3 linked regions of the Cellvibrio sp. PSBB006 genome follow. The protein of the gene in region 1 binds, or shares a complex with, the protein of each later gene. Links are inferred from orthologs where the notes say so. Each region holds a gene or a part of one and is shown on either strand. Other genes may lie near its edges.

Region 1 (10,093 bases):
AAGAGCGATAGCGCCGGCCAAAAATTTTTGTTTCATCTTCATGAGTTCTTCCTCTAGGTTTTAGGTATTGGTAAAGCCGTTTCTTTGTTGAGGCAGCTGTCGATATGATTCCGAACTAGCTTGCCCCGAATATTGCAGTTACCAAGCCAACTTTGTTTTTTACATATAAATCAAAAAGATAGAAGATGAATACAAGATGGCATACCGATATAAAAACACCTCAGCGCACAATAATGATGCAGAAAATCGGTTGCACCGCAGGCACAAAGCACCAAAACCGAGCAAAAAGATGACTTCGATAAAAAGGCTGGAGAAAAAGCTATAAAAACTGACAGAAATGACGTTTAACAGGCTAAAACACCGGCATAGCGCACAAAATCGAAAGATTCGGGGGAAGCTGCCCGACCTAAGTCGGGCATTAATCTCACGGCAGCTGCGCGGGCGGTTGGCGAGTAAGAATCTCGCCTCGCAATCGACGTATCGCATTGGAGCATGTTTCGTATAGCCGGACCAATCCTATGTCGATGTACAACAGCAATGCCAAAATCACCATACCCACGCCAAGCAATAACTGAAAAGTGAAACGCTCATCGGCGATCCAGACTCCCAGCAACATCGCCAGCAACGGCGTCATCAAGGTGACCAGCGATACCACACTGGCGGACAAGCGCTTCAGGATAAAGAAAAACAGCGTATAACCTAACAGGGAACCAAAGATCGCCAGATAGACCACCCCACCCAGGGTTTTATCCGACAGGTTTGTCGGTAACTGGCCATCCAGCCACCACCAGGTGAATACCAACCCCGGCAATGAAAATAATAACGAGCCCGTCATTTGCGCGAAGGCTTCTGTGCTTTCATTAAGGCGTTTCATCAAAACACTGCTGAAACTGAACAGCACACAGGACAACAGAATGCCGGCGATGCCATAAAGCCCCTGATGATCAATACGCAACTGGCCGTAAAAAATAACCGACAAACCTGCCAGCGCCATGATCAAAGCCAAAACTCGCCGCACCGTGAAAGGATTTTCACGCAGGATCAACAACGACAGCACGCCGGTAACGAAGGGGGACATAGCGAAAATCACCGCCACCAATCCCGACGGAATAAATTGGGCCGACCAGTACACAATCGGCATATTGGGAAAAATGCCAATAGATCCTGCCAGATAAACTTTCCAGGCGCCGGGCGGAAACAACCGCCGACGCAAGGCAAACAGGATCGGCAACGCAAATGCCACAGCTATCATCATGCGCGACAAGGCCGCCGCAATAAAACTGATACTGTCGCTACTCCATTGAATAGCCAAGGGGGTTGTTGCCCAGATGAGCACCACCAAAACATACGCCAAAAAAACTGCCACGATAAAGCTCCTTATCATTGATGCAGCGACGCGATTAGCTGGCCCCGGGAATTTTCTATCAACAATAAAAAAGGCCGCAGGGAGATCTCGCTGCGGCCTTTGTTGAAAAAGTGTTAAGACTATTCATCAAACTCCGCAAACGATAACGCGCGTGCCACCCAAAGGACGACATGCGGTGCGCGAATTCGTAGAGCGGATTTAATGACAGACATATTCAATAAATAATAAATGAAATGAACATCGACTTTAAAGGAAAGCAGTCAGGATAACAACTATGATTTCCCGGATACTTACAGTAGAGTGACGCAATCAGTAGAGAGTCTCAACCCGTAGAGAGACCCAACCAGTAGAGAGTCTCAACCTGTAGAAAGACCCGACGATACAACACCTTTATAAAAAGAGCCTGCATCGGGCTCCCATACGTTTAGCTTGAATCCCTATGAAAACTTTTTTGGTCGGCGGCGCCGTCCGTGACAAATTACTTGGCTACCCGTCCAGCGAAAAAGATTGGGTTATAGTCGGTGCCAACCCGAAGACCATGGAAGAGCAAGGGTTCATCCCCGTTGGCAAAGACTTCCCTGTCTTCCTGCATCCACAAACCCGCGAAGAATATGCGCTGGCGCGCACAGAACGTAAGACCGGTCACGGTTACGCTGGCTTTACCTTTTATTGCGCGGAAGACATTACGCTGGAAGAGGATCTGCGCCGCCGGGATCTCACCATCAATGCCATCGCTGAAGACGAGCAAGGCAATATCATTGATCCCTACAACGGCCGGCGGGACCTGGAACAAAAAATCCTCCGTCATGTTTCCCCCGCCTTTGCGGAAGACCCGGTACGCATTCTGCGTATCGCCCGTTTTGCCGCCCGTTATCATCACCTGGGCTTTCGGGTTGCACAAGAAACCCTGGCGTTGATGCATGCAATGGTTGTCAGCGGTGAAGCAAATCATCTGGTGGCGGAGCGAGTCTGGAAGGAGACGCAACGCGCACTGGGAGAAAGGTCGCCGGATATTTTTATTCACGTTCTGCGCGACTGCGGGGCGCTTGCGTGTGTCCTGCCTGAACTGGATCGGCTGTTTTCTGTTCCTATCCATCAAGATATGAATAATGCTTCACAGAAAGATAACAATGCCGGTTCGCATGCATTGGTGAGTTTGCAACAGGCAAGCCGACTCAGTCCTGAAGCCATTGCTCGCTTTGCCACCTTGCTGCATCCGTTGAATGAGCACAGCGGAGCAGCAGATGACAGTTTGCATAAGTCCTCTGCAATACACCATCTTTGCGAACGTATTGCAGCACCGAAAGATTATCGAGAATTAGCTTTAATCGTGGCAGAGTTTCACGCCCGCAGCCACAACGCACGCGAACTGGAACCGGACGTTTTATTAAACTTACTCGTGCGCACCGATGCCTTTCGACGTCCGCAACGTTTCGACAATTTTCTGCTGTGTTGCGAAGCGATCGCCCGCAGCGACAACACCACCTTGGCAGATTATCCACAAGCGAATTATGTACGCGAAATTCTACGGGCTTGCCAGTCGATTGATCTCAAAGCCATTACAGCAAAAGGGTTAACAGGTAAAGCCTTTGGTGACGAACTGGATCAGCAGCGGTTAGCCAAAATTCATGACATGCGCAGCCAGATAAAAGACTAAAGAATTATGCAAGATCATTCATCTATTCAATCAAATTCTTCTTCACGGCCCGTCGCGCTGATCACCGGTGGTGCGCGACGCATTGGTGCCGCAATTGCGGAAACCTTGCATAACGCTGGGTACAACATCGTGCTGCATTATCGCCACTCGGCTGCTGATGCCAGGTCACTCGCGAATAAGCTGAATGAACAACACCCGAATTCAGTGATTGCGCTCGCGGCAGATTTAAACCATCTTGCAGAGATTCAGCAACTGGCCCATAAGGTTTTACAGCAATGGCAGCGCCTCGATGTGCTCGTGAATAATGCATCCAGTTTTTTTCCAACGCCGTTAGCGGATGCCAGCGAATCGCAGTGGAACGATTTGATGAACAGCAATCTGAAAGCACCGTTTTTTCTTGCCCAGGCGTTTGCGCCGGAATTGCAGCAGCGCGGAGGTTGCATCATTAACATTGCCGATATTCATGCTGACCGTCCACTCAAACAGCATCCGATTTACTGTGCAGCCAAAGCGGGCAATGTGATGCTCACCAAATCCCTCGCGCGGGAACTCGCTCCCCGGGTGCGGGTCAACGGCATTGCACCGGGCGCCATACTGTGGCCAGAACAGGAAAATGCTCCGGATGAATCAAAGCAACAGGACATACTGCAAAAAGTTCCGCTGGCGCGCAGCGGCGGTCCTGATGATATCGCCCGAACTGTTAAGTTCCTGGTTCAGGACGCGCCCTACATCACCGGTCAAATCATTACTGTGGATGGCGGTCGCAGTCTCAGTCATTAACTTACGCAACTTACGCAACACCAAAGAATGTGAACGCCAATACAGAATAAAACTGATTGAGACACTGGCAGCCACGCTAAAAGCCGCTAAGCTAAACAGCATAGATTTTTAATGGAGAGGTTAAATTCTCAATGTCGCGTCTGTTAATTGTGGTTGAATCTGAACAGGACTGGGCGCCCTATTTTCCCAGCGAGCATGTCATCACTTTCGACAATTATCTGCAACTCAGCACCACCAAAACCAACCGTACCCGCGTCATCAACCTGTGTCGTAAATTCGGCTACCTGAGCAAAGGCTATTATTGTTCACTACTAGCTGAGGCACGCGGGCATTCGGTTATTCCTTCGGTCAAGACACTCAACGATCTGCGCAACCAGCACTCCTTCGCAATTATTCAGGAACACTTACACAGCCAATCTGAAAAATTCCTGAAAAAACTGGCGTCGCGCGAAGAACCGAAACTGGCTTTTTGGATATTCTTTGGCGAAAGCAGTGTACCGGAGCTGCAAAAACTGGCGCGCGAACTTTTTGAGCAGCAACCCTGCCCCATTATGCGCGCGGAACTGGAATGGGATGGCAGTTGGCGAGTAAGCAGCTTAAAGGTGACCGCCCTACACAGCTTGAAACAGGACGCGGAACAGGAAGCCTTTGCCAACGCGCTCGATCACTTCAGTGCGCAACTGTGGCGCAAGCAAAAGGCGCAGAAGATCAGCCGCTACGACATGGCCATCCTGGTTAGTCCTGACGATCCCTTGCCGCCCAGCGATGACAAAGCATTAAAGAAGTTTGTCAAGATCGGCAGCAAACTCGGAATACAGGTGGACTTTATCGGGCGCAAGGATATTCGCAAGTTGCCGGAATACGACATGTTGTTTATCCGCGAAACAACCAACATCAATCATCACACATTTCAATTTGCCTGCCGTGCCGAAGCGGAAGGGCTGGCAGTGATGGATGATCCACAATCCATCATTCGTTGCACCAACAAAGTTTATCTGGCCGATCTGTTTGCTACGCGCGGGATTCCAACACCCAAGACGCGCTTGATCTCCAATCAGTCGCCAGTGATTCTCGATAAAATCGCGGATGAACTGGGCTTTCCCCTGATTCTGAAAATTCCTGATGGTTCATTTTCGCGCGGCATGGTTAAAGCCGCTGATCGCGCCGCGCTGGATCAAGGTGTGGCCGAATTACTGAAACACTCTGCCTTGCTGCTTGCACAGGAATTTGTTTATACCGATTTCGATTGGCGCGTCGGCGTACTGAATGGCAAGCCCTTGTATGCGTGCAAGTATTTTATGGCACGCGATCACTGGCAAATCTACGATCACAATAACAAAACTGACCCGTCCGGTGGCTTTGTCACCATGCCGACCTATGAAGTACCCAAGGCGGTAATCAGCACAGCCATTAAAGCAGCCAGCATGATCGGCAACGGGCTTTACGGTGTTGACCTGAAGCAATTGAAAGATCGGGTGGTGGTTATCGAGATCAACGACAACCCCAGTATTGATGCAGGGGTAGAAGATGAATTTATCGGTGATGAGCTTTACCATATGATCCTGCAAGAATTTATTCACCGTGTACAGAAGATTCGCCACCTGAAAGAAGAGTTGTCGATTTAACGCTATAAGGAAAACACGATGATTAAAACTCAACTGCTGACGGCAGAAGGAACGCTAACGCAGGGAGGCGCGGAACAAATCCCTCTCTGGCAGGCCGACGCCGGCGCTTATATCTGGATTGATCTGGAAGGCGAATCACTGGAAGACGAGCGCAGGATGCTTGAGTCACTCGACTGCCACCCGCTGGCGATTGAAGATGTACAACGTTTTCGTCACCCGCCCAAAACAGAAGCGTTCGAAGACCATACATTAATTTTATATCGCGGCATTACCCAATTTAACGAAGATCTGACGATTGAGCAGATGACGATTGCCCTGTTTGTCGGCGAGCGTTCCGTCATCAGTTGTCATCCGCGGCCATCCACCGGCGTGCGTCATGGGTGGGAGATGGCCGCCAAAGATAATTTACTCCGGAGTCCTGCACTGATTGCCATCAGCGCGATGCACTATTCCGTGGGGCGCTACCTGGAAGCCATCCTTGCTTTTGAGCCCAACCTGAATGAGCTGGAAGATTGCATGCAGGAACGGCCCAACGACGAAACCATGCGCGAACTGATCGCCTACAAATCCCGTTTGCGCAAACTAAAACGTATCTTCAGTTATCACGAACGCCTCGCCACGAACTTACTGAAAAACATTCCCCAGGCATGGATTGATGAGGATGGCGACATCGAGCACGCGCTACAGGATTTATTCGAACGTTGCGAACGCTTACATGGCTTGTGCACGATGTACTATGAAATCTGCGGCGACCTGATTGAAGGTTATCTTTCCATTTCTTCACACATGCTAAACAACACCATGAAGGTGTTGACCGTTATTACGGCAATCTTTGTCCCCCTCACCTTTATTGCCGGCATCTACGGCATGAACTTCGAAAACATGCCTGAACTGCGGATGCAATACGGCTATTTTTATGCATGGGGAACCATGTTACTGGTCGCAGCCGGTTTTGGTTGGTTTGCTTATAAAAAGTGGCTTTGAAAACCCCTAAAAGCACTAAAGCATTAAAAGCCTTTGTGACTTGGCGCGGCTTTCTAAATTTACGATGGAAGCGATCATTAAAAATGATTGTCCGCACCCAAAAAGCAATCATTCATTGTTCTAAATCAAATACCCATCTGACAATGCGCTCATAATCCACCCATCCCCAGATCCCGGCTAATTAGCCATCACATCGGAGGTTGTTTATGAGTCTTATACCGCGCAACTCACTTTTTGACGTAGACCAATTACTCGAAAACTTTTGGACGCCGCTAAGAAGCGGTGCAGGAGTATCCTTTTCACCTCGCGTGGATATTAATGAAAAAAAGGATCGTTTTGAAATTACAGCCGAATTACCCGGCGTAGACAAAAAAGATATCCAATTGACCCTGGAAAATGGAATGCTTTCAATAGCCGCCGAGACACGGCAAGAAAGCAAGGACGAGAGAGACGGAAAAGTTATTCGCCAGGAAAGACGCTATGGCAAGTTTATACGCAGTTTTGATTTAGGCTCGGCAGTCAAGGAAAGCGACATTGATGCCAAATTCAAGGATGGGGTTTTGACATTACTGGTTCCTAAAGTGGAGTCATCATTGCCATCGAGCCATCGGATTGAAATTCATTAATTGCGTTGACTTATGCTGCAGCCTCTCCAAGCAAAGGAAGGAGAGGCTTTCTAACTTATCTGGCGTGAGAAATTTTTTGCCCTTTCCAATAAAAATCTACCGGCCATAATGATTGCGAGGCTTTATCATAAGCCTGCCATAAAGCTGAGTATGTCTTCTGCAGTTCAGGATGAAACTCTTCGGCAGCGATATCTGCCAACGGCAGCAACACAAAGGCATTTTGAATAACCTCAGCGCGTGGCAACGCGATGCCATTCTCAACCCCGACAAAATTACCGTAAGAGAGAATATCGATATCCAAAGTCCGAGGGCTGAACTTTGGACCTTGCCGGCAGCGGCCGTTGTCATCTTCGATTTTTTTTAGCACCTTTGACAGCTCCGGAATCGACAGCGCTGTCTGAACGCCCACCACCAGATTGAAAAAATTACTGCCGTTAAAGCCGACCGATTTACTTTCGTAAACGGTGGAGATGTTTAATTCACCAAAGGTGTCATGCAAGGCATCCAGTGCTGCCGCGATATGTTGATGGCGATGAATGTTGCTGCCCAAGCCGAGGTAGACCTTAATCATTGCGGTTTCGCCCCACGCTCGATAACCAAACCGACATCGCGCGCGCCGCGAATAGCGCCGGGTTTACTCAAGCGCAAGCGCAACCAGGGCACATTAAATTCATCGCGCACAATCTGCGCCACTTCTTCTGCCAGCGACTCCACCAATAACGCGTTGCGGTTTTCGACATAGGCTATAACGCGTTTGGACACGGCTTTGTAGTTCAATGCATATTGAATATCATCGGTTGCGGCGGCCTGGCGAATGTCCGTGGCCATCTCCAAATCAATACTCACCGTTTGGCGCACCTGGCGCTCCCAATCGTAGATGCCGATGATGGTGTCGATGTGTAAATCTCTGATGTAAACAATATCCATGAATCAATCCGTAGCGAGAGGCGATAGCGTGTTGAGTGGCCAGCGAGCACGCACATTGACCGCGAGCGATTCCGATTGTCCCGCCAGTAACCGCTGGCAACCGGCGTAAGCAATCATGGCGCCGTTGTCGGTGCAAAATTCGTGGCGTGCGTAGAAGACCTTGGCTTGAATTTTCGCCAAGGCAATTTCCAGCTCCTGACGTAGTTTTTTATTCGCGGAGACGCCGCCGGCAATCACCAGGGTTTTCATACCGGTTTGTTCCAGCGCCCGGCGACATTTAATCACCAGCGTGCTCACTACGGCATCCTGAAACGCGCAGGCAATGTCCGCGCAGGTTTGATCGTCGGGTAAACCGTCCGCCTGTGCATGAGCGGCCACAGTATTCAAGGTATAGGTTTTCAAACCGCTGAAGCTGAAGTCCAGCCCCGGCCGATCAACCATGGGCCGAGGAAATTCGAAACGCCCGGAAACACCCCGCTCAGCCAAACGCGCTACGTGCGGGCCACCGGGATAATCCAGGTCGAGCATCTTGGCCGCTTTATCAAACGCTTCGCCGGCCGCATCATCCAGCGATTCGCCGAGCAATTCGTAACAGCCGATGGCATCGACCTTGACCAGTTGGGTATGCCCGCCGGAAACCAACAGCGCCACAAACGGAAACGCAGGGGGATTTTCTTCCAGCATCGGCGCAAGCAAATGCCCTTCCATATGATGCACACCGATAGCGGGGACATCCCAGGCATAAGCGAGCGCCCGGCCAACCGAAGCCCCCACCATCAAAGCACCGATCAGGCCGGGACCGGAGGTGTAGGCAATACCCTGGATATCCCGGGGTAGGGTTTGGCTCTCAGCCATCACTTGATCAATCAGCGGCAGAATCTTGCGTACGTGATCGCGCGAGGCCAGTTCCGGCACCACGCCGCCGTATTCGGCGTGCAGGTCAATCTGGCTATAGAGCGCATGGCCCAGCAAGCCGCGCTCGCTGTCGTAAACAGCAATTCCGGTTTCATCGCAGGAGGTTTCAATCCCAAGTACGCGCATCGCTCTACCATCTATATATACAGGGGTGGCGTATGATAAAGGCGCTCTGACTCAGGCGCCAGTAAGTATTTAACATAGGTCCAGAGCGACGGTTGCGCCGGTAATAAGAAGTGTATAGAATCTGCGCCCCTCAGGTTCCCTGGTTTGCGACCCTGCACCAGAGGATGAATTAAGACATCAAAGGTAACAACATGCCTTCAGTAAAACTTAAAGAAAACGAACCTTTCGACGTTGCTCTGCGCCGCTTCAAGCGCGCTTGTGAAAAAGCTGGCATCCTGGCTGACGTACGCGCTCGCGAGTGCTACGAGAAGCCCACGACAGTACGCAAGCGTAACGCTGCTGCTGCGGTTAAGCGCCACGCTAAGAAAGTGCAACGCGAATCCAAGAAGTTTACCCGCCTGTATTAATTCCCGGGCCTTGGTTTCAATCCGGTACTGAACCGGATTCCGTGTCGTTCTGCTACAGGTTATCCCATGGCAAACACAGCACTGAGAGACAGCATCAATGATGCCTTGAAGAACGCCATGCGCGCGAAAGAGAAAGAGCGCGTGGCGGTGTTGCGTTTAGTTATGTCCGAATTCAAGCGCATCGAAGTTGACGAGCGTATTGAAGTAGAAGACGCGCGTGCACTGGCGGTGCTGGACAAGATGATCAAGCAGCGCCGCGACTCAGAGCAGCAATACCGAGCCGCCGGGCGTGAAGAGCTTGCCGCCCAGGAAGCCTACGAAGTCTCCCAAATCCAGGAATTCATGCCCGCTGCTCTCAGCAATGAGGAGTTGTCGGCGATTGTTACCCAAGCCGTTCGCGATGCCGGCGTGACTGACATGCGCGATATGGGCAAAGCCATGGCGCTGATCAAACCGCAAGTGCAAGGCCGCGCCGACATGGGTGCAGTCAGTAAATTACTGAAAGAACAACTGAGCCGCTAACAACCGAGCGTCAGTTGCTTATACTAGCAACTCATCACTCAACCCCCGCGACTCTTTATGGCCGGACTAATCCCCCAAAGCTTTATCGACACATTGCTCGACCGCGTCGATATCGTCGAGGTAGTTGACCATCGCGTTAAGCTTAAAAAAACCGGCAA
Region 2 (10,097 bases), 540 kb from region 1 along the record:
ATGCGATCACTCTACCCAATCAAGGTGCACAGCTCCAGCAAAAAATACGTTCACAGCAGAGCAAACTAACTCCCATAAGTGTGAATACCTTGTCAGCAAGATTTCCATAAAAGCACCTATACTGCTGGAGGTCTGTTTCGTAACCCACTTTTTACCGATTTTCCGCCACGGGATTATTACCATGTATGTCTTTCGTCCTTTTTCAGCCAGACATTTGGCCTGTCTTTCTTGCGGGCTGTTATCCCTCGGCGCTGTGCCGGCGAGCGCGGTGAATTACGGCATTTACGATGCGCGCGGTCTGGCGATGGGCGGCGCGGCAGTCGCTGCGGGCAATACCGCGCAGGCCCAGTTTTATAATCCGGCTCTCCTGTCTTTTCACGATGAAGACGAAGACGATTCACGGGATGGCCGCATCATATTTCCCCACATCGTGGCTCAATTTTCCGAGACGGTTGAGACCGCACTTGAAGCGGCGGATGACGAACTGGACGATCAATTACGCACGGCCGTCAATAATTTCAATGCGACTCCTAATACAGAAAACGCCGGCGCGGTCGCCGGTGTATCCCGCGATCTGACTGATTTACTCGACCAGCTGGGTAATCAGGATCTGAACCTGGATGCCTTTGTCGGCTTTTCCGTGAGTGAACCGAGCAAACGCGAAGGCGGTGCTTTTTTCTTTGGCGTGCGCGCACTGGGTGCCGGGCGTGCAGACATCGATGAAGCCGATAGGGAATTGTTGAATCAATATATTGAAGCCATGGACGCAGTCGCCGCGGGCGGCGACATTGGCAGTGTCAACCCGGCGTTGCTCGACGAGAACGGCAACCTGCGCGATCCGGTGGATGAGCTAACCTCCAGCGGCGATGTCAGTGCCTTGACTATCGCTGAATGGGGCGTGTCCGTGGCCAAAGAGTTCGACGTTGATGGCCACGATATTTCCTTCGGCATCACCCCCAAGTTGCAACGCGTGGACGCCTATCGCGATACCGTTGATGTCAGCAGCGGCATCACCAGCAGTGACGATGGCGAAAGGCGCTTCTCGGATTCACAGAAAACCCACATCACCGTGAATGCCGATGTGGGTATCGCCGCACTGATTGAAGATCATTACCGCCTGAGCGTCGCGGTGAAAGATGTGATCGCCAAGGAGTTCAGCACCACGCCCCAAATTGATCCGGAAACCGGCGAGCCTCTGCCCGCACAAATCATTCAGCTCAAACCCCGCGCGCGCCTGGGTTTTGCCTATGTGACCGATGTGTTGACCATCGGAGTGGACTTTGACCTGCGTGAATCCACACCGCTGGCCAATGAAGCACCGTCAAAGGATTTAAGTCTGGGGATCGAATACATCGCCTTCAAACGCCTGGCGTTACGGGCGGGCTATCGGGAAGATCAAACCAACTTCCGTTCCAGCGTGGCGTCTGCCGGCATCGGTTATCAATGGGGTCGGGCAGTGTTCGAGTTGGGCTATGCCACCAGCAGTGAATATGAAGCGGGTAGCTTGCAATTTGGCTGGGCGTTCTAGAGTCGCTGCAACAAGGCTTCGCCCACTGGCGTCAGGGCGCGGATGCCGATGCGCCGCCCAAGCCCCTCCACCTTGACCTCAATCTGCCAATCCGGCGCCGGCAGCACCCCGGCTCCGCGCGCAGGCCATTCAATTAGGCAAATACTGCGTTCATCAAAGTAATCGCGAATTCCCATGTATTCCAGCTCCTCCGGATCGCCCAAGCGATAGAGGTCGAAGTGATACACCGTCCGCGCCGGGAATTCATAGGCTTCCACCAAGGTATAAGTCGGACTCTTCACCGCGCCGGTGTGGCCGAATGCCCGCAGGATGCCGCGCGATAAGGTAGTCTTGCCCGCGCCCAGATCACCCACCAGAAATACGGTAGCCGCGCCGGGCTCAGCGGCGAGGGCATGCCCCCATTGCTCACCCAAGGCGACCATGTCGGTTTCGTTATCGATGTACCAGGTTTTGTTGATGGATTCGTTCACGCCGGGGATTGCCTCATCGCGTCGCGCAGAGCATTAATGATCGCTGAGCAGTTGGCACAGGTAGGGAATCAAATCCGTGGCCAGCAAACCGCGCTGCCCGACTTCATCCGCCGCCAGGTCTGCCGCCGTAGCATGCAGGCATGCACCCAGGCGCGCGGCGTCCGCCACTGTCATTCCCTGGGCGATCAAACCTCCGAGGATACCGCTCAGCACATCGCCCATACCACCCGTAGCCATGCCGGGATTGCCCGCCGTTACCACCCCGATACTGCCTGCCTCTGCCGCAACCAGACTGCCAGCACCCTTGAGGATTACGGCACCACCATAGCGTTTTTGTATCGCCTTGACGGAAGCAAAGCGATCCTGCTGGATATCGGCAGTATTCATACCTAACAAGCGCGCCGCTTCGCCGGGATGGGGGGTAAGCAACCAGCTATCACGACGGGTGTTTTCCGGCACTACCCGGCCAGCGGCAAGAATATTCAGCGCATCGGCGTCCAGCACCAGTGGCAAACCGCTTTTCACCGCTTGCTGCAACATCTGCTCTGACCAGGGCGAACGTCCCAGACCGGGTCCAACCACCAGTACAGTGGGGCGCGCTAACCAAGGCTCCAGCTCCTGCCCGGATACCACACCGCAGGCCATGACCTCGGGGCGGCGCGCCAGAATGGCGGGAATATGTTCCGGGCGGGTGGCGATACTGACCAAGCCCGCACCGGTGCGCGCGGCTGCTTCTGCAGCCATCAGTGCGGCACCGCCATAACCGGTGTCGCCACCGATGACCATCACATGGCCGAAGTCGCCTTTATGCGCATCCGCCGCGCGGGGGGCGAGCGTGTTTAACAAAGCGGTTAATTCCAGTTGCTCTGCCGATCCAGTCTGGGTTTGCAGGATATCCGCCGGCACCGCGAGCGCTGCCAGCACCACTTTCCCGCAGAACGCCGGACCCCGTCCGGTCAACAGGCCGCGCTTGGTGCCGATAAAGGTCACCGTTACATCCGCCTTGACGGCACAACCATGTACCGCACCGTTATCAGCATTCAGCCCGGATGGAAGATCCACCGCGACAACCGGCAAACCACAACTATTAATCTGGTTGATCGCTTGTTCAAAAGGGGCGCGCACAACGCCAGTCAAACCGATGCCCAGGAGTGCGTCCACGACAACGCCTTCTACGGGAACAGCAGCCTGCTCAAACGGTGTAATGGCCACGCCCTCCTGACAGGCAAAGTCATAAGCCAGACGGGCATCACCGGCCAGTTTGTCGAGGGCGCCGACCTGGATCACCTGCACCGGCAAACGCCGCTGGGCCGCCAGGGCAGCTACCACATAACCATCGCCTGCGTTATTACCGGCGCCACAGTACACCGTCAACAAACTCACGTCGGGGTAGGTCTGCTGTACCACATCAAAGACGGCGCGACCGGCGCGCTTCATCAACTGGATACCGGGGGTACCGGCAGCAATAGCGGCCTGATCCAGTGCGCGGACCTCGGCAGCGCTGTAGAGCGTCGAAGGAAAAGGCGTCTTATCGAGGGTGGTTAATATCATGGTGGTCTCGGTGCGTAAGCGGCGGTCGTTTCCGAAAAAATGAGCCGTCGGGAAAAAGTGGGCGGATTATACGCAACTTGGTACCCACTCTGGAAATCTCAGAATTACGCCACTTTGCTCACCACCAAATATTCGCAATGCGGCCATCCATTCACTATATTCACAAGGCGTTATTTGCCTTTCAGCAGCGAGAGTTATGCCTACGACCTTCAATCTTCAAGACCTGCTCAAGGGTGATGCAGCGCAACTGCAATCCCTGTTCGACACGGCGGCGCTTACTTTACCGCAGGCGCCCGGATTAACGCTGTGCAATGACCTGCCCCACGCCATCGCGCTGATTCAGCCAGCGATAAATCCCGCCGAATCGTTAGCCAAGCAATTACCGGCACTGCTTGCCGTGCATCAGCTCGCCCTTGCACCCGCCTTATTGTTGCGTGTGATGGTGGCCGACAAACTGGTACACACCCTGTTCAGCGGTCTGGACAACACGCTGCAACAGGAACTGAACAAGATGGCCCTGCCGTTGATCCGTGCTATCGCACAGGACGACACGCTTTACAGCAACGCGCAACAGCCCGTGCGCCAGCTTCTGAGCGAGGTGAGTCAACAGGGTTACACCTGGTACCCGCGCGACGCCAAGCCCCACCAACAGTTTTTGGAAAAATGCCAGCAGCTGGTCGAGGCGGTTCGACAGGACACCACCGAACCGGCGCTACTTGCAGCCATAAAACAGTTTCGCCAATGGACCGATGCCGAAGACAAGCGCGCGCGTATGCTGGAGACGCGCTTGTGTGAAACCGAAGTCGCCCATCTGCGGTTATTGGCCGCCGAATGTCAGGTGCTGGATTTGCTTAATCGTTCTCTGGCAGGGAAGACTCTGCCCACCGCACTGGTTGAGCAATTGCCGATCCTGAAAAGCACGCTGCAACATTGCCTGATCAATGACGGCGCTCAGGCGCCCTTCTGGAAAGCCTGGCAACGCAACCTGCCAATTCTCGGCACGGTTTTTTGTACCGGTGACGACGTGGATGAGCAACAACTCTACCGCGACATTCCGCAACTGCTGAACGAACTGGAACGCAATCTGCATCTACATCAACAACGCGACACTGGCGACCACTATCAGGATTTTGTCGATAACCTCGGCCAACACCTGATGCTGGCGATTCAGAAAAAGCCGCTGGAATGTAGCACCGTCGGCGCCTTTGCCTACCCGGAAGGCTACACCGACAATCACACGCGCGTGACCAGTGCCGTACTCCAACAAGCGCAAACGATTGAAACCGGTGACTGGATTGTGCTGTACGGTGAGGATGGCCAACCACTGCGTTGCAAGCTGGCATTGAAGCTGCCGGATGTGGATCAACTCTTGTTTGTAGATCGTTCCGGGCGCAAAGTGACCGTCAAAAATCTGAAAGATTTTTCGTTGTGTTTATCAACCGGTGTTGCACACAAACTGAAAGCCGTCCCGGTGGATGAGGTTATCGTCAGTGCGCTGAAACAACTGATTGCCCTGGGCGACAAACACGCTGAACAATATCGCCAGGAAGCCGAGCGCCAGCAAGCACAAGTGGCGGCGGAAAAACAGGCGGCGGCAGAGAAAGCCCTGGCCGAAGCACGCAGGCTGGCCGCAGAAAAACACCAGCGAACGCTCGCGGAACAGGCTGCCGCAACACAACGCAAGGCAGAGAAAAAAGCCGCACTCGCCGCCGAACAGTTAGCGCGTGAACAAGCGGCAACGGAGTTGGTTAATACCTTGAACGTCGGTGCCTGGGTAGAAATTATTGAGCCGGATAAACCGGCCTTGCGCTGCAAGTTATCGGTCATCATCAGTTCCACCGGCAAATATATTTTTGTTGATCAGGTGGGGCGCAAGGCGGCAGAGCTGCATCGCGAACAATTGTTTGACGGCATCAAGACACAACAGATTCAGGTCATCAGCAAAGGCGATAAGTTTGAAGATCAACTGGTAAAAGTGATTCGCGGTTTGCGCAAGGATATTTCCTAGCACGCGTTGATAGTCGCACCAGATTCAAATCTGAGTATCACCATCAAGAATACCTAACATAAAAATGTTACCCATACGGTGTAAGCATGAATAACAGACAGCAGGATAAACGGCAGGAATCGCGCCTCACCACTGAGGAAACCGTGTTTATCGAATTGACCTCCGCTGAACCCGGTGTCGAAATACCGCCGGATATTGTGATCAGCAACAGCGTCGATCTCTCAGCCAATGGCTTGCGCGTCACCGTTGACCGGAACCTGGTGATTGGCAGCATCCTGCGCGCCTGCGTGCAATTCCGCGATTCACCACAGCGTTATTTACTGGTTACCGAGGTGAAGTGGTGCAGGCCCCACGAACGCGCCGGGGAATTTATTGCCGGTTTAGCGTTATTTGAATCGGAGGGAACGGATATTCAATCCTGGAAGGAATTGATTGCAGAGCGGTTTAGTGATTAGTCGGTCGAATTAGCCGCAGGCGTAATCCGACACAAAGCCCCCCAAAAACAACCTGTCATTCTCTGGCACAATGTGACCATCATCGACTACACCTTTCCGACCCATGATTGACAGCATCGACTTTGCGCAACTCGCCGCCGACATCAAGCGTTGGGGGCGGGAGTTGGGATTTCAGCAGGTGGGTATTACCGATATCGACCTTAGCCATGAAGAGTCGCGCTTACAAGATTGGCTCGCGCAAGGCTACCAGGGCACCATGGCCTGGCTGGCGGCCCACGGCAATAAACGGTCGCGCCCGGCAGAACTGGTGCCCGGCACGGTGCGCGTAATCTCGGTGCGCATGAATTACCTGCCCGGCGATACGCAACAAATCCGTATCCTCAAAGATCCCACCAAGGCTTACATTTCCCGTTACACCCTCGGGCGCGATTATCACAAGCTGATCCGCAAGCGGCTCGGTCAATTGGCGCAACGTATTGATGCCGCGCTACCGGCAGATTTTCCCGGCAAAGGCGAGGTGCAGAACCGCGCGTTTGTGGACAGCGCACCGGTGATGGAGCGGCCCCTGGCAGAAAAAGCCGGACTGGGCTGGACGGGCAAACACACGCTGATCCTCAATAGCGAAGCCGGCAGCTGGTTTTTCCTCGGCGAGATTTTTACCTTCCTGCCATTACCGGTGGACCAACCGGATCAACCCAACCGCTGCGGCGACTGTACAGCCTGTCTCAAAGTGTGCCCCACGGATGCGTTTCCCCAGCCCTATGTGCTCGATGCGCGCCGCTGCATTTCCTACCTCACCATCGAAAATCCCGGCGCGATTCCGGAAGAGTTCCGCGAGCCGATGGGTAACCGCGTATTCGGTTGCGATGACTGCCAGGCTATTTGCCCCTGGAATAAATACGCGCAACCGACGCAGGAGACGGCATTCCTGCCGCGTCACGGTTTGGCGGACAGCGACCTGCTGACGCTGTTTAACTGGACCGAAGCGGAGTTTCTGACCTATACCGAAGGCTCCGCCATCCGCCGCGTCGGTTATGAAGGTTGGCTGCGCAATTTGGCGGTTGGCCTGGGCAATGCGCCCAGCGATCCACAAATCATCTCCGCCCTGGAACGGAAGCGCCCGCAGGTATCGGTCATGGTGCAGGAGCATATCGATTGGGCGCTGGCGCAACAGGCACAGCCGCGTCGGCGCCGCAAACGCAAGATTCATGCGTCAGCTATCCATACTCAGCCGCCAAAATAACCCCGGTGCACCGCTTATTTGTTCTGCATCAATAATGGGATAACCAGTTGCTCTAGACTCACCCGAGGTCTTGCCTGGAGCTTCCTATGAAAATTGCCGTTTTCAGCAGCAAAGCTTATGACATTGAATATTTATCAGCGGCCAATACCCAGGGCCACACGCTGGTATTTCACGAAACTGCCTTGAACGAACAAAGCGCATTGCTGGCCCAGGGGTGCAACGCCGTGTGCTGTTTCGTGAATGACACGCTGGATTCTTCCACCCTCCACGCGCTGGCCGCCCAAGGAGTCCGCCTTATTGCCTTGCGCTGTGCCGGCTTTAATCAGGTGGATCTGGCGGCGGCTACATCGCTCGAACTGACCATTGCACGGGTGCCCGAATACTCGCCCCACGCCGTGGCGGAACATGCGTTAGGGTTGATGTTGATGCTTAATCGTCACCTGCATCGCGCCCATCATCGTGTGCGTGAAAACGACTTCTCCCTGAATGGCCTGCTCGGTTTCGATCTGTACAACAAGACTGTCGCTATCATCGGCACCGGCAAGATCGGTGAAGTGCTTGCCAACATCATGCTGGGCATCGGCTGCCGTGTGATCGCATACGACCCGGTGGTTAACCGAACCCTGAGCGCGCGCGGCGTCAACTATCTGCCACTGAACGAGATTTGGCCGAACGCCGATATTATTTCCCTGCATTGCCCACTGGTGCCCGCTACACATCACCTGATTAACACCGAGACGGTGGCGGCGATGAAAGATGGCGTCATGCTTATCAATACCGGGCGCGGCGGGCTGATTGATACCCGCGCGGTGATTGCAGGCCTGAAGTCGCGCAAGATCGGCTACCTCGGATTGGACGTGTACGAAGAGGAGGCCAAATTATTCTTCGAAGATTATTCCAACAACCTGCTGCAGGACGATGTCTTCGCCCGCCTGCTCACCTTCCCCAACGTGGTTATTACCGGCCATCAGGCGTTTTTTACGCGCGAAGCACTGGCGGCTATCGCCCGGGTTACGCTCGCCAATATCACGCATTTTGAACACGGCGAGCTGGATCAGATTTGCTGTGTGAGCTGACCGATGAATCGCCAACCAACTCCGGAACTACCTCCGCACGCACCGGACCTCCACCACGCTCACGCCCAGACGCCAGCACAATTGTTCGCGCTCCTGACGTCCGGCGAGGCTGGTTTGTCCGCCGGCGAGGCCCAGCGTCGGCGCATTCTCTGGGGTGAAAACCACCTGCCAACCAGCGCGCCCACGCCGGCCTGGCTGCGTTGGACTCGCCAACTGCACAACCTGTTTATTTATGTCTTGCTGACCAGCGCCCTGATCAGTGCGTTCATCCAGCATTGGGTAGATGCGGGGGTCATTCTCGCGGTGGTGATCATCAATGCGACCATCGGATTCGTGCAGGAAGGTAAGGCTGAAGCGGCCCTGCGCAGCATCTTGCGCCTGAGTAAAAGCCAATGTCTGGTGTTGCGCGGTGGCAAGACATTTACCCTCGACAGCCAATTGCTGGTGCCGGGCGATGTGGTGCTTCTCCAGGCCGGTGATCGGGTACCGGCAGACATGCGGCTGATTTACTGCAAGGAGCTGCGCTGTGATGAGGCGATGCTGACAGGGGAGTCCCAGGCAGCTGACAAATTTGTGGCTGTCATACCCGTCGAGACCACATTGGCCGAGCGAGCCAATATGGCATACATGGGCACCATGGTAACTGCCGGAACCGCGCATGGACTGGTCACCCAGACCGGCAACCACACCCAGATCGGCATGATTAACCAGTTGGTCCAACAGGTTTCCCTGCCCGACACCCCCTTGCAGCGCCAACTGGCCCAACTCGCCCGCCAGCTGACAGCGGTGATCCTGCTCGCTACCGCAGCCACTATGGCGTTCGGGATGTTTGTGCGCGATTACACGTTGGCGGCCATGTTTCAAGGAGCCATTGGCATTGCGGTCGCTGCGATTCCGGAAGGCTTGCCCGCGATTGTCACCATCTCACTGGCGCTGGGGGTGGAGCGCATGGCGCGCAAGCATGCGCTGGTGCGCCGGCTACCGGCGGTCGAGGTGCTCGGTGCCGTCGATGTGATCTGTTCAGATAAGACCGGTACCCTCACTGCCAACGCCATGACCGCTCGCCTGCTGGTGACTAGCAATGCGCGCTACAGCATCAGCGGAGAAGGTTACGAACCGGCGGGCGACATCCAGCATCACCACGGGCGCTTACCCACCGATGATGAACTCACCCAGGTGACCACCGCCTGCAACATTGCCCTGTCGTGCAACGATGCCAACGTGACCGAGGAGGATGGCGACTGGGTTATCCACGGCGACCCCACCGAAGCGGCACTTCACGTGCTGGCGCTCAAACACGGCCTTGATGCGGCCGACCATGCCCGCGCCCGACCGCGTCTGGATACCCTGCCGTTTGAAACGGAAAAGCGTTATATGGCCAGCCTCCATCAAACCCCGGATGGCACCCGGGAGATGGCGATCAAGGGTGCCCCGGACCAGCTGTTGCGCCTGTGTCACCAACAGTGGGGGCCCCAGGGCCTGGAACCGATCAATAAGGCCTATTGGGAAACCGAGCTACAACATCTGGCCAGCCAGGGCATGCGTGTACTTGCGCTGGCTAACAAACCCGTTACGGATACCGCGCCCCGGCTTCACCACGACCAGGTGGCGGCGGGCGAGTTGGTGATGGTCGCACTGGTCGGCATCAGTGATCCCCCGCGCGCCGAGGCCATCGCGGCTATTGCCCAGTGCCAGCAAGCGGGCATTCGAGTGCTGATGATTACCGGCGACAATCCGCTCACGGCTGCGGCCATCGGTCGGGAATT
Region 3 (10,042 bases), 3.2 Mb from region 1 along the record:
ATGATTTGCTGCACAAGATGCCGAAGCCGTCCCGCCATGGCTTTGCCCTCGCCCTCAACATCTTCCAATAACGATGGATAACAAGCCTCCGGGCCAAACCATTCCGGATATGCCTGACGTGCCGGCACCAAAGGTACACAACCGGCCGCCACCGCTTCCAGCACAGCCAGTCCCTGGAAATCGTGTACTGCTGTCGAGACGGCAATGTGACTTTCTTGCAGCAGCTGTCGATAACGACCGGCATCTTTCACAAAGCCCCATTCGCCCAACGAATCCTGCGCTAATAAAAGATCCTTGATCTCAGTAAATACCGGTGGCTGTTGACGAAATTGCTGACCCACCACATGCACAGTAATCGGTGGGTTCTCACCCGCCGAAAACCAGTAACGCAACATCGCCAGCAGGCGTTCGGGGCCTTTGTCATATTCCCAGCGATGGTTCCATATCAACGATGGCCTCGACGATCGCTGTGCCGGCGCCACAAAATAATCGTTGCGTAATGGCACCGGCACCACCTGGCTACGCGCCGATAATTCATGCATGACATGCAGCGGTACATGATCCGGCAAACGGCGCAACAGTGTTTCGGCACCCGCTAAAAAAGAATCGCGATTGAAGGCGGAGTTAAAGATGATGTTGTCCGCGCAAAGTGCGCTGTATATCGAGGTAATTTGCGGTTCGACACTGAGTGACTGATCCTCACCCGGCGGATACGCAAACTGGTTTTCATGAAAATAAATCAGGGTGGGAATGCGCGCGAGTTCAGGAACAAAACCGCGCAGCGATGACAAATCCACCATCGAGGTAGCAATTAATACATCATAGGTTTGGGACAATAGTTCGCGCTGTGAAAATGCCCAACTCAAACTGTTGCCGCGCACACGCCAACTGAAATAACGCGGCGGCAAACTCAATTGAGTCCATTGATGTTCAGGGAAATATTCTTCGAGTTCCTGCCGCCAGCGTTGATGGCTGGCGGCATCGTAGGCAGACAGCAGCAGAATTTTCACTGAGAAAATTACAGGCCGCTGTAATGTTGATCGGCGTGTTTAAGAATGTATGTATCAAACCCCGCCTGGTTCAATAACTGCGCCGCCACATCACTGCGGCGACCGGCATCGTCGGTGACAATGTAAGTCATATGCGAATCCAGTTCCGCCAGTGTTCTGCGCAGACTGCCCAAGGGAATGTTGCGGCTGCCGGGTACATGCTGGAAGCGTCGCTCAACCGCCAGACGTACATCGAGCAATTGATAGGGTGGAATGTCTTTCTGGCGCTCGCGCAATTCTTCGGCAGTAATAAAACGCGTGACGGGTTCGTGTAACAGCGCTTTAAAATCTTCTTTCTGCAAACACATTAATTTGCCAGGCGTGAGCATCTTTACTGTTGCGTTGCGTGTAGTGTCACCCACCAATGCTTCTTCACCGAAATAATCACCCGGACGCAATGCCGCGAGAATTTTACCGCTGGCGTCCACGACCGTCGCGCTGCCGGTTTTCACTACATAGAATAATTCGCCGCGTTCGCCCTCCTTCACAACCACCTCGTCGGCGGTCACCTTCTGCTCCGTAAAACGCGAAAATAACTGGCGAATATTACCCGGCGGTATCTTGGCGAAGAGCGGCGCTTGTAAGAGGTAAGACATCCAGTCATTGTCGTCTTCGGACACTGTGGACGGATCTTCACCGCTTTCACTCCAGGCCATCACCAGATCGAGAAAATCCCGCTCAACACAGAGCAGTTTCACCGGCGACTTGGTCATGGCGGAAACTTGCGTGGGCGAACTGCCGCTGAGTGGCAATCGGCGCGAATCACTTCTGGGATCTACCGAGGTAATAACAAATTGGGCATCAATCAGATCAACATGTCCTTCGATCAGGTAAAAGGCTTCTTCCAGTTCCTTACCCCGTTTAAACACCATGGTGCCTTTGGGGAATTCGCGCACGCTGGCTTTCTCGGTCACCTTGTCCAGATACTCCGGGTTCAAGGTATCAAACGGCGTAAAAACGCGCAGGATGTCGTGACTAATCGTATTGGTCATGGATCAGGACTACTCTTGTTGTGCAATTTCTCTCACGGACGTGGACCCGCCGACACGGGTGTGTGGGTTGGTAATTATAGTCACTGCGCTGTTTCAGGGGGGAGTTTTCTTGTCAACACTTGGGAGTGGTTCACAGGATAAATGGCTGACAAACGCGACAAAAGGCGTAAGAAATGGCGCAATGACTAGCCTCGCGCCATCTTGCTTCGCAGACATCAAGAATTGTTAATGAAACAGACCGGGTGCCCTGGTGTATTGGTAGAGGCCCGTTAATACGCGGTAAAGGTACCAGGCATCAAGACTACCCGCCAGTTCGCGGACCGAATGCATGCCGAAAGTCGGAACACCGACGTCCAGAGTTTTGACGCCGACTTCTGCCGCTGTCAACGGACCGATGGTGCTACCGCATTCCATATCCGTGCGCGATACAAAGCTCTGCACCGGCACCTGGGCCTGCTCACACAAAAAGCGGAATATTGCACTTGTCTCGCTGTTGGTCGCGTAGCGTTGATTGGCGTTGACCTTGATTACCGGTCCATGATTCAGCAAAGGGCCGTGGTTTTCATCATGACGGTCACTGAAGTTGGGATGGATGCCGTGGGCATTATCCGCTGAGACCATCAAGGAGCGATCCAGGACGCGCACCCGAGTATCCACATCCACTATCAATCGCTCCAGAAACTGTTGCAACATCGGTCCCCGCGCCCCACAGGTTGAGGTGCTGCCGATCTCTTCGTGGTCGGTACAGATCAACAGACTGCTTACGTCTGGGTCGCCGTGAAGTAATGCCTGCAAGCCGATATAACAACTCAGCAAGTTGTCCAGCCGGGCGCTGGCAAGAAAATCCTGTTGTAAACCTATCAATGCGGGCGCTTGTGTATCGTATAGACTGATTTCGTAATCCAACACCTGCGTTGCCGTCAGCTGCGGATATTCGCGCTGTATGTGGGCCAACAGCAGGGTGCGAAAATCCGGCGTTTGGGTGTCCTTCTCACGTAATTGGAGTAGCAGCGGCACAATATCTTTTTGTGCGTTGATACTGCGATTGCGATTTACTTCGCGATCCAGATGAATCGCCAGACTGGGAATGGTCGCCACGGGCTCAACATAATTAATCAACACGCTACGAATAGTGTGGGATTGATCGCGGTAGGTAACCCGCCCTGCCAGCGATAAATCGCGATCAAACCAGGGCGCTAATAGCGCACCACCATATACTTCCACACCCAATTGAAAATAACCGCGACGATTTAATTCAGGTTGCGGTTTCACCTTCAAGCAAGGGCTATCGGTGTGCGCGCCCACCATACGAATGCCGGTTTCCAGCAGCGGTTGTTTACCGTAGACAAAGGCAATAAGGGAAGAATCGTTGCGCGTCACCACATAACGTTGGCCACTTTCCAACTGCCATGCATCACCTTCATTGAGCGCAATAAAACCGGCTTGTTGCAGTTGCTGGGCCATCCAGGCAGTTGCATGGAAAGGCGTGGGAGATACTTGCAAAAACGCCAACAGCCCTTGATTGAATTGATTTTGGTTATGCATTGTCATGATCACTACACCTACTTTTTCGTCTGATCGCCGTGGTAGTTATTCGGTACGAATTCGTTGCCGCTTTTGCCAGGATACTTCATCACGCAGATAGACCGGTTGCGCGTCCATGGCAGATACAGATTCGCCACGCGCTAACAGCTCATCAGCCATCAGCGCCATATCTGCTGCATCGGGATAGGCCGACATGTCAAGCACAAGGGGTGAGAGTTGTTGCAAATCCTCATAATGCCAGCCAGGCCCCAAACCAGTCATTTGATGGCAAGAAAGCTTGACTTGATCCTGACGTAAAACATTGGCTGGAGGCATCACGAATTCGGCGGTAAGCGCGGTCGGTAAACGGCTATGCGGATTAAACTGAAACAATCCCCAATAGACTTCGTTCATGCGTGCATCAAGTGCGACCAATACAGGATTCTGGTGCGTCTTAGCGTCACCCGCCACAGCACGATAGTATCCGGCAGCCATAGCGGCCAGTGTCGATACGGGGATAACCGGTACTTGCAAACCAAACGCCAATCCCTGCACAACACCGAGACATATACGCAGTCCGGTAAAAGATCCCGGGCCACGTCCGAAGGCTATCGCATCCAATTCACGCTTATCGCAACCGGCTTGATGCAGGACTTCATCGACCATGGGCAAGAGGCGCTGGGTGTGACTTTTGGCTGCCATTTCAAACAGCCCGGTCACAACACCATCACATATCAGTGCAACTGAACAAGCATCCGATGATGAATCAAGAGCAAGAATTTTCTTCATAGAACAGCATCGCCAACTCATGAGCAAGGGCCGTTATTTTGCCAGATTTTTGTCCCATGAAGTTTATACAGGCAGAAAAAATCCCCTGCAGCCAAGCTACAGAGGATTTTTGCGGGCAGATGACCCAATATTTCAGGGTCTGAACATGATCAGAACCGTAAGCACGAAAAGTTACTTCGTTAATCACTACTTCGGCAAAACTACGTCATAAAAAGCTACATTATAAAAAAGCTATTTGGCTTTGGCCGGCCGACCTGCTTTTCTCGCCCGCCCCGCTTTTTTTGCGGCTGGTTTTCTCGCCGGCGCTTTTTTTACTGGCGTTTTCTTTGCCGCGGTCTTTCTAACTGTAGTCTTTTTAACAGCCGGTTTACGGGCTGCAGCTTTTTTCCTCGTGGTCCGCTTGGGCGCTGTAGCTGCCTTGGTTTTTACCGCCATCTTGCGTTCCACTTTGGCGACCTTGGCTTTTGCCTTTTTAGCAGCAGCTTTAGTGCGGGCAGCTAGCTTCTTATTAGCCGCTCTCACTTTTTTCGCATTGGCCGCAGCGCGCGCTTTTTTCCATTTTGCCTCAAACGCTTTTACCGCTTTCGCCAGATCTGCATCAGCTTTGGCGGCTAATTTGTCTTGCATTGCGGCTATTTTGGCTTTTGCAGCCTCTTCTACTGCTTTCGCGGCACTCAATGTCTTGGTTTTTGCCAATGTACTACGGGCATCTGCCAATTTTGCGCGTGTCACTTTTGTTGAGCCAGATAATTTGGCCAATGCCGCTGCAGCAGATTTTGCGGATCGTTTATCAGCAGCTGTGCCAGATTTTTTGGCTTTGTTTTTCGCGGTGACGGAAGCCTTTCTTGCTGCAGCAACTGCTTTTGCTTGAGCTTGAACATCTTTTTGCAAGCTTGTAACCAGGGTTTGGGCTTTCATTACCGCTGGATCAACTGCTTTTGGAGCGGTGCGCTTAGGGGTGGATTTTGCGGAAGTGGTTTTTCTTGCTGATTTCGACACAGATTTTTTAATGACTCTTCTCGCCATGTTGATCTCTCCAAGTTTGTAAAAAGTTGTTTTTACAGCACTAGCAACATGAACGATAGCATATATTTTGATCTTTTTTAGTTTTTACCTGATTTTATTACCTAATTCACATAAAAAAATGAAAAAAATTAACGCAACAGAAAAATTTTCCAAGAGAAAGAAAATCTTTAAGGCATTCACTCTACGAAATATTGGTGCTCGCTTACAAAGTAGCGATCTTCATTTGCTATGCAGCAAAAATGCGACAAATTTTACTTGCGGGCTCTCTCAACATGAGAATATTACGGAAGGCAGAAACAAAACAGGCTCCCGCAGGAGCCTGTTGTTAAGCAGAAAATGAAAAATCAGGGAATTAATACAGAAAATAATTGTTCTCTTATTGAATCTACACTGCCCACACCGGAAATACGCGTATATTTCGGCGCGCTAGTATTCCCTTCATCAGCCAGGCTTTGATAAAAGCCCACCAGAGGTTTGGTTTGTTGGTGATAAACCTGCAAACGTTTACGCACGGTATCTTCCTGATCATCCGGGCGCTGCACCAAGGGCTCGCCAGTTACATCATCCAGGCCTTCACGTTTGGGGGCATTGTGAATCACATGATAAACACGGCCCGAAGCTTCATGAACGCGGCGACCGCTGAGTCGCTCTACAATTTCTTCATCGGGCACATCAATTTCAATGACGTAATCAATATTCACACCTGCATCCAGCAGTGCTTCTGCCTGGGGTATCGTGCGGGGGAAACCATCAAATAAAAACCCATTGGCACAATCACTGGAGCTGATGCGTTCTTTTACCAGCGCAATAATCAGATCATCGGAAACCAGTCCGCCTGCTGCCATAATATCTTTCGCTTGTAATCCGAGTGATGTGCCAGCTTTTACCGCAGCACGCAACATATCTCCGGTAGAGATTTGCGGGATGCCGAACTTCTCCATGATCAGCTTCGCTTGTGTCCCCTTACCCGCGCCCGGCGCACCCAAAAGTATGATTCTCATTACGGATTGCTCCTTAGTATTATGGTCATGCCCGTCGCTCGACTGTCGGCCGGTTCGTCGGCAAACAACTGCAAAAAGGGGCAAACAAAAAAGGCGTTACGATACACGCCCGGCCGGGCAATCACAATATGCCCTGTGACTTCGGTCTCACTCTGAAGTTAAACCTTTGATTTAAATAGATTTTGTTATTTTGACCGGCATCTGGACAACGAGCGCTGTCCAACAGTAAAACGGGCAAGTTTGAGCTATAACTTATAAGAAGCATCAATCAGCGAGATGCTTTTGCAGTTTCACCATACATGAGGTTGTTATTTATGAAAGTCAGCGGACTGGTTCATCAATGGAATCAAACAGCAAGCGGCAAACTAACACCTAATACCTATACGGTGCGCCTCCCGGTTGAAGATGCAGCCAAACTGGCAGCGCTGAGCGAGATGTACCCCAAACGCACACTTGAACAATTGATTACTGATCTTTTATCCGCAGCACTCAGTGACCTGGAAGGTGCCATGCCCTATGTAAAGGGTTCGCGCGTCATCAGTGAAGATGAAATGGGAGATCCTATATATGAAGATTTGGGGCCAACACCTAAATTCCTGGAACTCACCCATAAACACATGACGAGGATTCAGGAAGTTTCCTGATCCGATTCAGCAGGCACTCGATTATCGGGGCCGATATTCTGCAGCCTGTCTTGAGGGGCAGGCTGAACCTGCTCTTTACCTCTTCATTTACCTATCCCTTTTATTTCCCATTCCATGATTTGCTTATCCCGGCACTGAAAATCCCGGTACCGTACCGCGTTTTTTTATCACCGAGCAAATGATAGTGCTATAGCAATTGATCATCGCTAGCACTTGGTCCTACAATAATGATGTTTTAACTAATACCCCAAGAATTTTAGGTGAGAGAACTACATAATCCACAAATAATAGGATAATACTAAATGAAAAACTCTGTGGAACTTGATGAATTTGACCGTAAGATCCTTCGTGCTCTTCAAGAGAACGCGGATTACTCCATGGCCGATCTGGGCAACCTGATTGGTCTTTCCCATACGCCCTGTTGGCGACGACTGAAGCGATTGGAGTCAGAAGGCGTCATTCGCGGAAAGGTCACCTTGCTTGATGCAAGCATGCTGGATTTGAATGTGACCGTGCATGCCCAGGTCACACTCAAGGATCGAACGGAATCTGCGTTTGCAGCATTTGAGGCGGGTCTTATGCCGGTAACCGAAATCACTGAATGCCACGCTACCAGCGGCGATCAGGATTATCTTCTGCAAATTGTGGTTGAAAGCGTTGGGCATTATGAGAGCTTGCTGAAGAAAACCTTGCTGCATTTACCCCATGTCGGCTCCATTCATTCGACGTTTGCATTGCGGCAGGTAAAGTATTCAACGCAACTGCCACTGTAGAAATAGGATGACAATCGCTTAAAAATCAGGGCACACCTGTGCCCTGATCCCATCCGTTTATTATCGCAATTGATATGCGCGACCTGGATTCTCAACACGGAAAGTTTCAATAGCCCCGCGCTCCTGCAATGTGACATACAGGGTTTTGCCATCCTCACCACCAAATGCCACATTGGTAGGTTTCTGACCTTTCAGCTGAATCTCCCGTAATAACTTTCCTGTCGGCGAGACTACCGCTACAACACCCGCACCATAACGCGCAATATACAAATTGCCCTCACTGTCGCAGCGCATTCCATCCAGTCCGTGATCAGCAAATTCAATCAACAGTCGTTTATTGGTCACGCCTCCGTCAGGCAGGAGATCGTAAACCCACACTTTGCGTTGAACACTTTCATTAACGTAAAGATGCTTTTCATCGGTACTGACTTCAACACCGTTGGTGGTGCCCATATTGGCCTCCAACAAGCTGGTCGTGCCATCCTGATCAATGCGCCAGAGTTGACCGGAATTATCTGCCCATTTAGGGTCGCTGGCATACAGCCTACCTGTTGCGCTAATGGCAATGTCATTAGGCTGATTCATCGCAGCATTGTGGGCAAACACAGAAACTGCACGCGTGTTCATATCGATTCGCAACACATTGTGGCCAACATAGTCAGCAACATACATATTGCCGGATCGGTCAAAGCGTATACCATTACCAGTGCTACCCTTCGGCAGCTCAACAAACAGTTCCGCCTGTCCTGATCCATCATCATTCACCGTCACGCGACCAATAGTGCCCTCTCGCGCAAAATTTACCGCGTATAGATGACCATCCGGCCCAATTGCCGGGCCTTCAATGCCTTGCGTAAAGACACCATCCCCCACGTAATCCCGAGCCACATATAAAGCCGTGTGCGGGGATACCGATGACGGTTCAATTTTTGCCGTTTCACATGCCGTAGCCATGACCGACGCTACTGCAATAACCATTGCCCTGGAATATTTTCTTGTCACAGGTTTTACCCCTTATTGGAAGTTTTAATAAACAGCGATGTAAAGCGTAAAGGAGGATAAATCAAAGCGAAGGGAGAAAACAGATGTGGTAGAGGGAAAGGAAAACAAGAAAAGTGAAGTTAAGTAAGTTTCCGGGAGTTTGATACTCCCGTTTCAGTTGAATATTTCACGCATCCATCTCGGCAAAGGCTTCGGCCTCTTCGTAGATAATTTCTTGCAGGATTTGACCCTGCGTTTTGTCTCCACAGGAAATCGTTATGTTCGCAAACTGTTGATACAACGCGCGGCGCTCTTCAAACAGCTCAAGAAAGCTTTGACCAGGTCGCCGCGCAATACCGCGAGTATCAAAATTGTGGATGCGCTGTTGCAGTATGTCCAGCGGTACATCCAGGAAAATCACCGGACCAAAGCTATTAAGGTGTTTCATCCCCGCCTCGCTGTAGACGGCACTGCCACCCGTAGCGATGATGTGGTTGGAGCACTTCACCGACAAGAGAATTTCTTCTTCGATATCACGCAAGTGCTGATAGCCATGTTGGTGCAAAATATCCTGCAACGTCTTTTCTTCGCGCAACTGAATCAAAATATCGGTATCGATAAAATTTTTGGCTAACTCTTTGGCCAGCAAAAGTCCAATGGTGCTTTTGCCCGCGCCCGGCATGCCAATCAAAATCAAATTCGTACTGAAGACGTTCACCGTAACTCCTGATCATTAACCCGCATTCGCTAAACACGGAAATTCCCCAGCAACTGCCGCAAACTGGAAGACAACTGATTAAGCCGCTGACTGGCGTTGGCCGTCTTGGTGGCATCTTCCGATGTGGTCATGGCAAGTTGGTTAATCTCCACCAGATTTTTATCAATCTCTGCTGTTACTGTGCTTTGTTCTTCTGCTGCCGTCGCAATCTGAATTGCCATATTGGTAATATTCTGCACCGCGGAACCGATACCAGCCAGAGATTCCCCAGCCTCGCTGGCAGACCCCACGGCCTCGTTGGTCATCGCCGTACTGGCATTCATCGCCTCTACCGCACGCTGCACACCACTCTGCAATTGGCTCAACATGCCCTGGATATCTTCTGTGGACTTTTGCGTGCGGCTGGCCAGTGTTCGCACTTCATCCGCCACCACGGCAAAACCCCTGCCCTGTTCTCCGGCGCGCGCTGCCTCAATGGCGGCGTTAAGCGCAAGCAAATTAGTTTGCTCCGCAATACCGCGAATTACATCAATCACGGAGGTAAC

The links.
Region 2: the proteins of tsaD (region 1) and tsaE are in contact, whole or in part, in a crystal structure (PDB 6N9A), measured with the Thermotoga maritima proteins. The link is inferred for Cellvibrio sp. PSBB006 from one-to-one orthologs. Residues at the interface, in WP_004082750.1 of Thermotoga maritima: Cys10, Asp11, Arg49, His50, Leu82, Gly84, Gly135, Gly136, Glu154, Thr155, Leu156, Asp157, Asp158, Ser159, Glu162, Asp165, Lys166, Arg169, Leu170, Tyr175, Lys213, Thr214, Leu217, Tyr218, Gln221, Arg222, Asn324; in WP_004082108.1 of Thermotoga maritima: Leu37, Gly38, Lys46, Lys57, Val59, Lys60, Ser61, Thr63, Phe64, Thr65, Leu66, Met67, Val69, Pro71, Tyr82, Arg83, Leu84, Asp86, Asp88, Phe89, Asp93, Ile128, Asp130, Glu131, Arg134.
Region 3: the proteins of tsaD (region 1) and tsaB are in contact, whole or in part, in a solved structure (PDB 4WQ4), measured with the Escherichia coli proteins. The link is inferred for Cellvibrio sp. PSBB006 from one-to-one orthologs.

Annotation. Positions count from the first base shown.
Region 1 is NZ_CP021382.1:4,546,478-4,556,570, reverse strand. The notes cover bases 6,988-9,895. They hold tsaD (tRNA (adenosine(37)-N6)-threonylcarbamoyltransferase complex transferase subunit TsaD), read right to left. Parts: upstream 9,007-9,895; coding sequence 7,969-9,006; downstream 6,988-7,968. Other genes in these bases: CBR65_RS18930 (GatB/YqeY domain-containing protein), read left to right, coding at 9,480-9,895; rpsU (30S ribosomal protein S21), read left to right, coding at 9,198-9,413; folB (dihydroneopterin aldolase), read right to left, coding at 7,606-7,965; folK (2-amino-4-hydroxy-6-hydroxymethyldihydropteridine diphosphokinase), read right to left, coding at 7,094-7,609; CBR65_RS18955 (Hsp20/alpha crystallin family protein), read left to right, coding at 6,988-7,038. Also shown: CBR65_RS18985 (TorF family putative porin), read right to left, coding at 1-42; CBR65_RS18980 (DMT family transporter), read right to left, coding at 425-1,366; CBR65_RS18975 (multifunctional CCA addition/repair protein), read left to right, coding at 1,806-3,023; CBR65_RS18970 (pteridine reductase), read left to right, coding at 3,030-3,803; CBR65_RS18965 (RimK family protein), read left to right, coding at 3,935-5,428; CBR65_RS18960 (magnesium transporter CorA family protein), read left to right, coding at 5,447-6,412; more of CBR65_RS18955, read left to right, coding at 6,619-6,987; more of CBR65_RS18930, read left to right, coding at 9,896-9,935; dnaG (DNA primase), read left to right, coding at 9,993-10,093.
Region 2 is NZ_CP021382.1:4,002,355-4,012,451, reverse strand. Bases 262-3,173 are described here. They hold tsaE (tRNA (adenosine(37)-N6)-threonylcarbamoyltransferase complex ATPase subunit type 1 TsaE), read right to left. Parts: upstream 1,999-3,173; coding sequence 1,525-1,998; downstream 262-1,524. Other genes in these bases: CBR65_RS16655 (NAD(P)H-hydrate dehydratase), read right to left, coding at 2,032-3,173; traF (conjugal transfer protein TraF), read left to right, coding at 262-1,528. Also shown: more of traF, read left to right, coding at 182-261; more of CBR65_RS16655, read right to left, coding at 3,174-3,549; CBR65_RS16650 (DUF1631 family protein), read left to right, coding at 3,746-5,557; CBR65_RS16645 (PilZ domain-containing protein), read left to right, coding at 5,644-6,012; tRNA epoxyqueuosine(34) reductase QueG, read left to right, coding at 6,116-7,255; CBR65_RS16635 (2-hydroxyacid dehydrogenase), read left to right, coding at 7,342-8,331; CBR65_RS16630 (HAD-IC family P-type ATPase), read left to right, coding at 8,335-10,097. UniProt on the Escherichia coli protein: Required for the formation of a threonylcarbamoyl group on adenosine at position 37 (t(6)A37) in tRNAs that read codons beginning with adenine.
Region 3 is NZ_CP021382.1:1,315,407-1,325,448, forward strand. Bases 2,494-5,350 are described here. They hold tsaB (tRNA (adenosine(37)-N6)-threonylcarbamoyltransferase complex dimerization subunit type 1 TsaB), read right to left. Parts: upstream 4,355-5,350; coding sequence 3,632-4,354; downstream 2,494-3,631. Other genes in these bases: CBR65_RS05435 (M18 family aminopeptidase), read right to left, coding at 2,494-3,592; CBR65_RS05445 (hypothetical protein), read right to left, coding at 4,586-5,350. In the rest of the region: CBR65_RS05420 (DUF3524 domain-containing protein), read right to left, coding at 1-1,010; CBR65_RS05425 (cyclic nucleotide-binding domain-containing protein), read right to left, coding at 1,019-2,041; more of CBR65_RS05435, read right to left, coding at 2,267-2,493; more of CBR65_RS05445, read right to left, coding at 5,351-5,380; adk (adenylate kinase), read right to left, coding at 5,725-6,381; CBR65_RS05455 (type 1 pili tip component), read left to right, coding at 6,696-7,025; CBR65_RS05460 (Lrp/AsnC family transcriptional regulator), read left to right, coding at 7,328-7,798; CBR65_RS05465 (SMP-30/gluconolactonase/LRE family protein), read right to left, coding at 7,859-8,800; CBR65_RS05470 (shikimate kinase), read right to left, coding at 8,967-9,461; CBR65_RS05475 (methyl-accepting chemotaxis protein), read right to left, coding at 9,527-10,042. UniProt on the Escherichia coli protein: Required for the formation of a threonylcarbamoyl group on adenosine at position 37 (t(6)A37) in tRNAs that read codons beginning with adenine.